One region of the Streptomyces sp. NBC_00028 genome, then DNA from elsewhere that is predicted to be linked to it. Evidence: riboswitches for the same ligand, from Rfam matches in the RefSeq annotation. Region 1 holds a riboswitch; the other holds the start of a gene.
What was found. A riboswitch is a leader RNA that binds a small molecule or an ion and turns the genes downstream of it on or off. The one in region 1 is predicted to bind cyclic di-AMP.
Positions count from the first base shown of each region.

Region 2: linked by a shared signal. The riboswitch ahead of OG885_RS06920 (peptidoglycan DD-metalloendopeptidase family protein) and the one ahead of OG885_RS38280 (C40 family peptidase) in region 1 are both predicted to bind cyclic di-AMP.

Region 1 is NZ_CP108293.1:8,468,495-8,473,415, forward strand. Features, by position in the region: gene OG885_RS38260 (helix-turn-helix domain-containing protein) at 1-620, opposite strand, end outside; gene OG885_RS38265 (ATP-binding protein) at 833-1,291, shown strand; gene OG885_RS38270 (LysR family transcriptional regulator) at 1,288-2,208, opposite strand; gene OG885_RS38275 (LysE family translocator) at 2,297-2,920, shown strand; gene OG885_RS38280 (C40 family peptidase) at 2,996-3,469, opposite strand; cyclic di-AMP (ydaO/yuaA leader) riboswitch at 3,473-3,692, opposite strand; gene OG885_RS38285 (hypothetical protein) at 4,030-4,338, opposite strand; gene OG885_RS38290 (ATP-dependent Clp protease proteolytic subunit) at 4,346-4,921, opposite strand, start outside.
Region 2 is NZ_CP108293.1:1,576,753-1,581,673, reverse strand. Features, by position in the region: gene OG885_RS06930 (tyrosine-protein phosphatase) at 1-219, opposite strand, end outside; gene OG885_RS06925 (alpha-galactosidase) at 398-2,476, shown strand; cyclic di-AMP (ydaO/yuaA leader) riboswitch at 2,773-2,952, shown strand; gene OG885_RS06920 (peptidoglycan DD-metalloendopeptidase family protein) at 2,957-3,907, shown strand; gene OG885_RS06915 (Tat pathway signal sequence domain protein) at 4,160-4,921, shown strand, end outside.

The DNA.
Region 1 (4,921 bases):
GGAAGCCGGGCCGCCTCGATGAGCCGCCGCAGCTGCCGGGCCATCACCTCGGGGCCGCCGACCTCCCGGCGCAGCACTCCCTCGTCGAGCACCGCGGCCAGCTCCAGCGGGGGGTCGGCCCGCAACACGTCCTGCCGGGCCAGCCGTACCTCGACCAGCGCGTCGAGCCGTTCGTCCCGCTCGTCGTCGAGTCCGCCGACCGCGGCCCGGGTGACCGCACGGGCGTACTCGGGCGTCTGCAGCAGCCCCGGCACGACGGAGATCTCGAGCGTACGCATCGCGCTCGCCTGCGACTCCAGGCTGATGAAGTCCCGGTACGTCGGCGGCAGCACCCCGCGATAGGCGTGCCACCAGTGATGGCGTCCTGCCCCGGCCTCGTCGGAGCCGGCCAACACGAGAAGCAACTCCCGCAGTTGGCTGTCGTGCACCTCGTAGGCGTCCAGGAGTAACCGCACATCGGCCGGTTTCACGCCGCTCGCGCCGGTCTCGATCCGGCTCACCTTGGACTGGTGCCAGCCCACCAGCCGGGCCGCCTCACCACTGGTGAGCCCCGCACCGGTGCGCAACGCACGCAGTTCGGCGCCCAGTTTCCGGCGGCGTACCGCGGGACCGTGCTGCATGGGCTACTCCTTACTCCTTCCGGGCCGCCCAAATACGGTCTTCCGTCGGAGAGTTCACCGCTTCGAGCGACAGATATATGCATATCTTGGTGGATCGGCACCGTGACCGGCCTGGTAATGGCAGTCTGGCGAAGAAGCACCAGTCCGGGACCGTACTCGAACCATCCGCTCCGTGTCGGACTGCGGTCCCGTGGGAAAGGGACGACGTCGCCATGGCAGACCATCTGGAAGCATCCGTCACTCTGCCGAGCGATCCCGCCTCGGTCTCCGCGGCCCGCGCCTATGTCCTGAGCACCCTGGCGGAATGGGGTCTGCCGGCGGACACGGAAGCGGCGGAGACGATCCGGCTGATCGTCTCCGAACTCGCCACCAACGCCGTACAGCACACTTTCGGGCAGTCACCCACCTTCACGGTGGACCTCCACCTCGACCGTGACGAACATCTGCGCATCGGGGTCACCGACAGCCACCCCCGCTTCCCGAAGCGGCTGCCGGCCGCCGTCCAACAGGACAACGGCCGCGGCATGGTGATCATCCGTTGGCTCACCGCGGAGTACGGCGGCAAGCTCAGAGTCCGCCCGACCCGCGAGGGCGGCAAGACCGTCTCCATCGAACTCCCGTGGACGGTACCGGCCGAGCCGGTATCGGCGGCGGGACAGCAGGAACCCTAGACACCACCTTGTCTCGCGCGGCCGAAGGCACCGCGCAGCAGTGCCCGGAACGCGTCCGCCGCGGGGGCCGGCCCGTCGGCCCGGTGGGCGACCGAGATCGTACGGCGCAGTTCTCCCGTCCCCAGCGGCCGCGTCCCCACCGGAGTGACCGCCGTCCGCGCCACCATCTCCGGGACCACCGCGATCCCGAGCCCCGCACTGACCAGCGCGCACACCAGCGCGTACACCGGCGTCGCCACCAGGACGGACGGCGTGGCCCCGGCCCGGGCGAGGAGCGCCTCCACGCCGCGCCGGGCGGGATGGTCAGGGGCCATGCTGATCAGCGGCTGCCCGGCGAGTGCGGCGAGAGGAAGCCGCGAGCTGTCGCTCGTGAGGACATGCCCCGGGGCGGTCACCAGCACCAGTTCCTCCACCAGGACCGGCTCCGCCCTGACGGACGCGGGGAGCTGCACCGGGTCCGCGGGTGCGTAGGAATGCGTCAGCGCCAGGTCCACGTCACCGGCGGCCACCGCCTCCACCCCGGCCGGCGGTTCGAGGTGGGCGACCGTCAGCTCCACGTCCGGATGCGCCCGGCGGAACGCGCTCAGCACGGACGGCAGCAGATGGATACCCGCGGTCTGGAAGGTGCCGAGCCGCAGCGTGCCGCCGGACAGCCCGGTCAGCCGGGCCAGTTCATGCCGGGCCTGCTCCAGTTCGTCCAGCACCCGGCGCGCCCGCGCCGCGAGCAGCTCACCGGCGCCCGTGAGCCGTGCGCCGCGATGATGCCGTACGAGAAGCGCCGTGCCGGCCTCCCGCTCCAGCTTGGCCAGTTGCTGGGAGAGCGCGGGGGTGGTGTACCCGAGGCGCTCGGCCGCCCGGGTGATCGAGCCGGCCTCGGCGACCGCGACCAGGGCGGCGAGGCGGTTCGGGTCGTACATACAGGCCCCCAGGCTAAAGGGATGCTTAAGGCAGACCCAGAATATTCGACATACCTGCTGAAGGCTCCGGCACGGCACGCTGGACGGCATGGACGGACAGCTCATCGCCTTCACCGGGGTCGCCGCCGGCATGGTCGCCATGCCCGGCGCCGACTTCACCGTCGTCGTACGCAATGCCCTCGTCTCCCGCCGGGCCGGTGTCGCGAGTGCTCTCGGCGTCGCGGGCGGGCTGCTGCTGCACACGGCGCTCGCGGTGGCCGGGGTCGCCGCGGTCCTGGCGGCCGTACCGGCGCTGTTCCGTGCGCTCCAACTGCTGGGCGGCGCCTATGTGCTCTACCTGGGCGTACGGACGCTGCGCTCACTGAGCCGTCCGTACAGTGCGGTCGAGGAGTCCGGGGGCGGCGGCGTGCGGCCGGTGCGGCAGGGGTTCGTCACCAATGCCCTGAACCCGAAGGCGCCCATCACCTTCCTGAGCCTGTTGCCGCAGTTCGTGCCGGCCGGCGAGCCCGCGCTGCCCCGGACGCTGCTGCTGGCGCTGATCGTGGTCGTGCTCGCCCTGGTGTGGTTCCCAGCGGTGGCGCTGCTGGTGGACCGGCTGGGCCGGTGGTTGCGGCGCCCGCGAGCCGCACGGCTTGTCGCGGGGGGTACCGGGGCCGCGCTGAGCGTGCTGGGCGTCGTGCTGCTGCTGGAACCGCTGGTGGCCCTCGGCTGAGAGCCCCGCGGGGGTGATGGCCGGTCAGGTGGCCGTCACCCCCACGGGAGAGTCACCGGTCCGCTCGGCGGGGGGCTACTTGACCCGGCCGTACCAGACGCTGCTCGACCAGATCTTCTCGAGCTTCACGACCTCCCCGCTCTTCGGGGAGTGCCAGATCTTTCCCTTCCCGGCGTAGATGCCGACGTGGTACACGTTCGACCCCGAGTGGAAGAACACGAGGTCTCCGGCCTTGCGGCTGCCGGAAGAGATGTGGCGGGTCTTGTTGTACTGCTGGGCCGCCGTGCGCGGCAGGCTCTTGCCCGCCTTCTTGTACGAGTACAGCGTGAGCCCTGAGCAGTCGAACCTGTGCGGTCCCGTGGCGCCCCACTTGTAGGGCGAGCCCTTCTTTGAGGCAGCCACCTGAAGTGCCTTCGTCGCCGGTGTCGCGGCCTCCGCGTCGGAGGCGATGCCCGGGACCACGATGGAGCCGCCCACTGCGGCGATGGTGAGGGCCGAGGCCGTACCGGCTCGGGCCATCAGCGACGGGACACGATTGAGCGCAGACATGCGCAACCCTTCGTCAGCCGCCTGTGAAGGATGACCTGTCGGATTCGGGCTGGCGAAGTTGCCCGGCCGCTTGTCGCGGCTTCACCCCAAGGGCTGCTCGGACCGGCCTCTCCGAAGAGAGCGACCTTCCCGGCGACCCGTCTTGCCTGGGTCCTCCACTCCTGCCGATCCACTCCTGTCGACCGGTCATCCGGGCGGCGGCAGGACTCGGCGTCCGCCCGGACCGCCCCGCCGCTGCGGCGGGGGCTTGTCGTCAGACAGGGATCTTCACGCACCCAATGCCGAAAAACCCAATGGAATCGGGGATTTGTGTTGTTACTCACCACTCACCCGTTCGGGTGGACACTCCTCTGTTCGAGCGACCGTCGAGGGGTCCGAGGAGCCCCGGACCAGCGACGGAACACCTCATTCCGGCCCTGGGCTACGCGCGTTGCGCAAGCCTGACGGGCCCGCAAAACTACTGCTGGCTACGCCATATGGGGGTACGTCTTTTGGTCCGTTTGAAGGCCGGTCCGGACGCCTCGTGTCGCGGCACCCGGCCCGGACCGGGTGCCGGTGCGTCAACTGTCGGAGTGCGGCGGCACCATGACCCGCGCCGTGCGTCGCTCACCGTCCAGGACGCGCAGCGCCCGGGTCAGGGTCGCCGCGTGCAGCTCGGCCTCGCCCCGCTGGTGCATCGTCGCCAGCGCGTCGCGCAGCTCGGCCGCCTTGGCGACCAACGCCTGGGCGGCCCGCAGCCCGCGGTAGGTGTCACCGGGGTGCGCGGGGTTGATCCGGCCCAGCAGATCGACCACGTCCAGATAACGGTCGATCAACTCGCCCTCGGCGCGGGTCAGCGCGGGCAGTGGAGGCAGTTCGGGCGGCAGCATCGCCCGCTCACCGGGCGTCGGACGAGGGGCGCGACGCCCGGCGGCCGGGGACGATCCGGTCCACCAGGCCGTATTCCAGGGCCTCTTGGGCGGTGAGGATCTTGTCCCGCTCGATGTCCTCGGTGACTTGCTCCCGCGTCCGCCCGGTGTGGCGTACGAGCATCTCCTCCAGCCGGTCGCGGACGCGCCCCAACTCCTCGGCCTGGATGGCCAGATCGCTGGCCTGCCCCGCCACCGGCTCGGACAGGGAGGGCTGGTGGAGCACCATCCGCGCACCCGGCAGCGCGGACCGCTTGCCCGGGGTCCCTGCCGCCAGCAGCACGGCCGCGGACGACCCGGCCTGTCCCAGGCAGATCGTCTCCACGTCGCAGGAGACGTACCGCATCGTGTCGTAGATCGCCGACATGGCACTGAAGGAGCCGCCGGGGGAGTTGATGTACAGCGAGATGTCCCGGTCGGGGTTCTGGTACTCGAGGTGCATGAGCTGCGCCATCACGTCGTTGGCCGAGGTGGCGTCGATCTGCGTGCCGAGGAAGACGATCCGCTCCTCCAGCAGCTTCGAGTACGGGTCCATCGTCTTGCT
Region 2 (4,921 bases), 6.9 Mb from region 1:
CAGCTTCTGGTCCGACGCGTTGCGGAAGTCGAAGATCGTGTGCAGCCCCAGGGAGTCCAGGAACGCCGCGTCCTCGTCGGTCGCGTGCGCCAGATGGCCGCTGCGGAACAGCACCCCGAACCGCACCCGTCGGCCGTCCTCGGTCGGCAGGCCGCCCACGTCACGGAAGTTGCGGACTCCGGTCAGCTCGGGCTCGGTCGACGGGATCTGCTGCGTCACGGGGGCTCCTCGCAGTCGGCCCCGTCGCCGCGGCTCGCCGACGGGCACGCTTCGACGATACGACATGGGTTCCTGGGGCAATGAGTTGTCCACAGGCGTTGCATCGAGGGCCCCCGGGCCTTGATGATGTTGGTACTTGAGTGCCACTGTTCGACCCTGTTCGCATCTGTGAGGTTCCATGCTGGAGATCGCCCCCAACGGCCGCACCTGGCTCCTGACCGGGCCCGCCAGCAGCTACGCCGTCCACCTCACCGAGGCCGACGAGCTGCTGCATCTGCACTGGGGGCCGGCGATCACGCTGGCCGACGCCGAGGCCCTCGCGGTCCGTCCGCTGCCCGACTACTGGCCCTTCGAGTCCCCGCTCGACGGGCGCGAGGAGTACCCGGTCGAGGGCGGCCCCCGCTTCGTCCGGCCCGCGCTGTCGGTGCGCACCGACGAACGCCGCGGCACCGAGTGGAGCTTCGAGACGTACGAGACCGACGCCGACGCCGATGAGCTGCGGCTGCGGTTCCGCGACGGCGGGCTCGTCGTCACGCTGCACTACCGGATGCGCGGCGACGTGGTGGAGCGCTGGACGACCCTGGAGAACCAGGGGCCGGACGCCCTGGAGCTGCTCCGCGCGGACTCCGCCACCTGGACCCTGCCCGACCGCGAGGACTGGCGGCTCTCCCAACTGCACGGCCGCTGGGCCGCCGAGTCCCGGCTCGTACGCTCCCCCCTCACCTACGGTGAGAAGGTCATCGGCAGCCGCCGCGGCCACACCGGTCACCAGCACCTGCCCTGGGTCGCCCTCGACTCCGACGCCACCGAGGAGCGCGGCGAGGTCTACGGCTGCGCCCTCGGCTGGTCCGGCTCCTGGCGGATCGCGGTGGCCCAGCTCCCCGACGCGCGCGTGCAGATCACCGGCGGTGCCGGACACGACGACTCGGGGCTGCTGCGGCTGACGGCGGGCGAGTCGTTCACCACGCCCGTCTTCGCCGGTCTGTGGAGCGAGGGCGGCTTCGGCGGCGCCAGTCGCGCGTGGCACGCCTACCAGCGGGCCTACGTCATCCCGGACGCGGAGCAGGACCGGCCGGTGCTGTTCAACTCCTGGGAGGCCACCGAGTTCGACATCTCCGAGGAGCAGCAGGAAGCCCTCGCGCGGCGGGCCGCGGCCATCGGCGTCGAGCTCTTCGTGGTCGACGACGGCTGGTTCGGCGCCCGCACCAGCGACCGCGCAGGACTCGGCGACTGGACGGTCAACCGCGACCGCTTCCCGGGCGGCCTGAAGCCCCTCGCCGACTCCGTGCACGCCCTCGGGATGCAGTTCGGCATCTGGGTCGAGCCCGAGATGGTCAACCCGGACAGCGACCTGTACCGGGCACACCCGGACTGGGCGCAGTTCCAGCCGGGACGAAAGCGGACGGAACTGCGCAACCAGCTCGTCCTCAACCTCGCGCGCGAGGACGTCCAGGAGTACCTCTGGGGACAGCTCGACGCCCTGCTGTCCAGCGCCCCGATCGACTATGTGAAGTGGGACTTCAACCGCTGCTTCACGGACGCGGGCTGGCCCGGTGAGTCCTACCCGCAGCGGCTCTGGGTCGACCATGTGCACGCCTTCTACGCCCTGTTGGACCGGCTGCGGGCCGCGCACCCCGGCGTCGCCTTCGAGTCCTGCTCGGGCGGCGGCGGCCGGATCGACCTCGGTGTGATGAGCCGCACGGACCAGGTGTGGACCTCCGACAACACCGACCCCCTCGACCGGCTCGCGATCCAGCACGGCTTCAGCCAGCTCCACCCCGCGCGCGCGATGGCGGCCTGGGTCACCGACAGCCCGAACGCCATGCTCAACGGCCGGGTCAGCTCGCTGCGCTTCCGCTTCGTCAGCGCCATGGCCGGTGTGCTCGGTGTCGGCGGCGACCTCACGCAGTGGACGGAGGAGGAGCTCGCCGAGGCCCGAGAGTGGGTGGAGCTCTACAAGGGCATCCGGCCGCTCGTGCAGCGCGGCGACCAGTACCGGCTGCGGGCTCCACAGGGCGGACTGAGCGCCGTGCAGTACGTCCTCGGGGACGAGACCGTCGTCCTCGCCTGGCTCCAGGCGCAGCACTACGGCGAACCCGTCCCGGTGCTGCGTCTGCGGGGCCTCGACCCGACGGCGTCGTATGAATGCCTCGAAACGGGCGAAATTCTCAGAGGGGCTGTATTGCAGCATCACGGGCTGCGAGTGGGATTGCGGGGCGATCTGGATGCGGCAGTTCTCCGACTGCGTCGCATCTGAGCTTTCTGTCCGAATTGGTGGCTTGAGCGGCCTTCATTCCAACTCGCTCTGGAATAAGGGAAGCTGTGCGAACGGCACGTGAGGAGCGTCATATCGGTGACCCTGTGTCGCCCGTCATGTTCACGTAATGCGCCTTCGAATGCTGGGGATTTCCCTTCCCGGAAGCGGTGCTGATGCACGGAGGGTGACCGGGAAATTCACAGCGGATCAAGAGGAATGCAATCGTCCTGGAACCCCTTACTTGTCCCTTTGCGTCTTCCTCGCTTACGTTCGCCACCAATCCGGACGGACGCCCAATCCTGCCGCCGCCCGGAATCCGCACAACTCACCCGTGAACGGCAGGAGCGGGGGACCCACAGGTACAACTGCCTGGACCGGTCTTCCGGAACAGGCTTGGGGTTAAGGCGCACCTCGGTGCGCCCGGGCATCTCCAGTCCGCACCCGACAGCTCACCTCGTAGGCGCCGGAGAGGAATTCGCCATGCCCGCCAAGGGTAAGCACCGTCGCCCGAAGGCCCAGCGCCTCACCCGCTCGATCGCCGTCGCCGGTACCGGTGGCGCCGCACTCGCCCTGCCTTTGATGGGCGCCGCCGGCGCCCACGCGGCCACCCCGCAGTCCGTCTCGCAGTCGGTTTCGGAAAAGGCCGCCCAGTCCCTTCCGGTCGCCGAGAAGGCGGCCACCGAGAAGGCCGCGCAGAAGAAGGGCGCCGCGAACACCGCGACCGTGCGCACCTATTCGGTGCGGGCGGGCGACTACCTCTCGAAGATCGCCGACGAGCAGAACGTCACCGGCGGCTGGAAGAAGCTGTACTCGGACAACCGCGAGGCCGTCGGATCCGACCCCTCGCTCATCCACCCGGGCCTGAAGCTCACGCTCGGCAAGAAGGCGGCGGCGAGCGCGGACAAGTCGGCGAGCGCGGAGAAGTCGGCGAGCACCGAGAAGTCCACGAGCACCGAGAAGTCCTCGTCCTCCTCGGACACGACGACCGCCACCCAGAGCAGTGAGTCGACCAGCACCGCCGGCGGCTACACGCTTCCCGTGGCCGGCGCCACCGTCGGCACCGCCTACCACACGGCGGGCAGCATGTGGTCCAGCGGCTACCACACGGGCACCGACTTCGTCGTCCCGACCGGCACCTCGCTGAAGGCCGTGGCCGCGGGCACCGTCGTCTCCGCCGGCTGGGGCGGCGCGTACGGCAACCAGGTCGTCATCAAGCTGGCCGACGGCTACTACGCGCAGTACGCCCACCTGTCCGCGCTCTCGGTCTCGTCCGGACAGACCGTCACCGAGGGCCAGCAGATCGGCCTCTCCGGCGCCACCGGCAACGTCACCGGACCGCACCTCCACTTCGAGATCCGCACCACGCCGGACTACGGCTCGGACGTGGACCCGGTCGCGTACCTCCGCTCGAAGGGTGTCGCCGTCGGCTGACGCTCTTTTGCGAGGGTGCCGCGTCGACTGACGCTCCCTCCCCCGATGCCACCGAAGGCCGGACCCCGATCCCCGGGTCCGGCCTTCGGTGTTGGGTCTTGCCGTTTCATGATCGCTTCATTGCGGTCTTGTGGCGCGGCTGTCCAAACCGTCGACAGGGAGGGGAGGGTGGGACCACAGTGATCTCCGAGGGATGCAAGCGCTTTCTACGCGCCTTCGCGTCCGCATACACACCCGCACCCGGAGGTCCCCGTGCCCGGCGTCGACCGACGCACCGTCATCAAGGGCGCCGCAGCCGCGGCCGCCGCGGCCCAGTTCTCCTGGGCCCTGTCCCGCACCGCCGCCGCGGCGGACGCCGACGACACCGAACTGTGCTGGCTGGAGGGCTCGGCCCCCGACGTCCACGCCGGTACCACCTGGGGCGTGCCGTGGGCGCGCGGGGCGTACCGGCCGGAGCAGCCGTTCCGGCTGACGACCGCCGCCGGTGCCGATGTCCCCGTCCAGAGCTGGGTCACCGGCTACTGGCCCGACGGCTCGGTGAAGTGGACGGCCCACGCCCTCGCGCCCGGCGCGCCGAAGGCCTCCGCCTACAAGCTCGCGGCGGGCACCCCCGCCGCACCGGAGCAGAAGGTCACGGTCACCCGCTCCGCGGGCCGCGTCGAGGTGTCCACCGGTGTGATCACGGCCGTGTTCGGCGCGAAGGGGTCCGACACCGTCGTACGGAGCGTGCGGCGGGGCTCCGCCGAGATCGCCCGGGACGGGAGACTGGTCGCCCTGCGGCAGGAGTCCGTACGGGACGGGGCGGACGTCTCCCGCTTCCTGGGCCGGGTCGAGAAGGTCGAGGTGGAGCAGGACGGTCCGGTCCGGGCCGTCGTCCGGGTCGAGGGCCGGCACCGGCACGGCGGCCGGAACTGGCTGCCGTTCGTCCTGCGATTCGCCTTCTTCGCGGGAGCCGAGTCCTTCCGGCTCGTCCACACCTTCGTCTGGGACGGCGAGCAGACGCCCGGTTCCGAC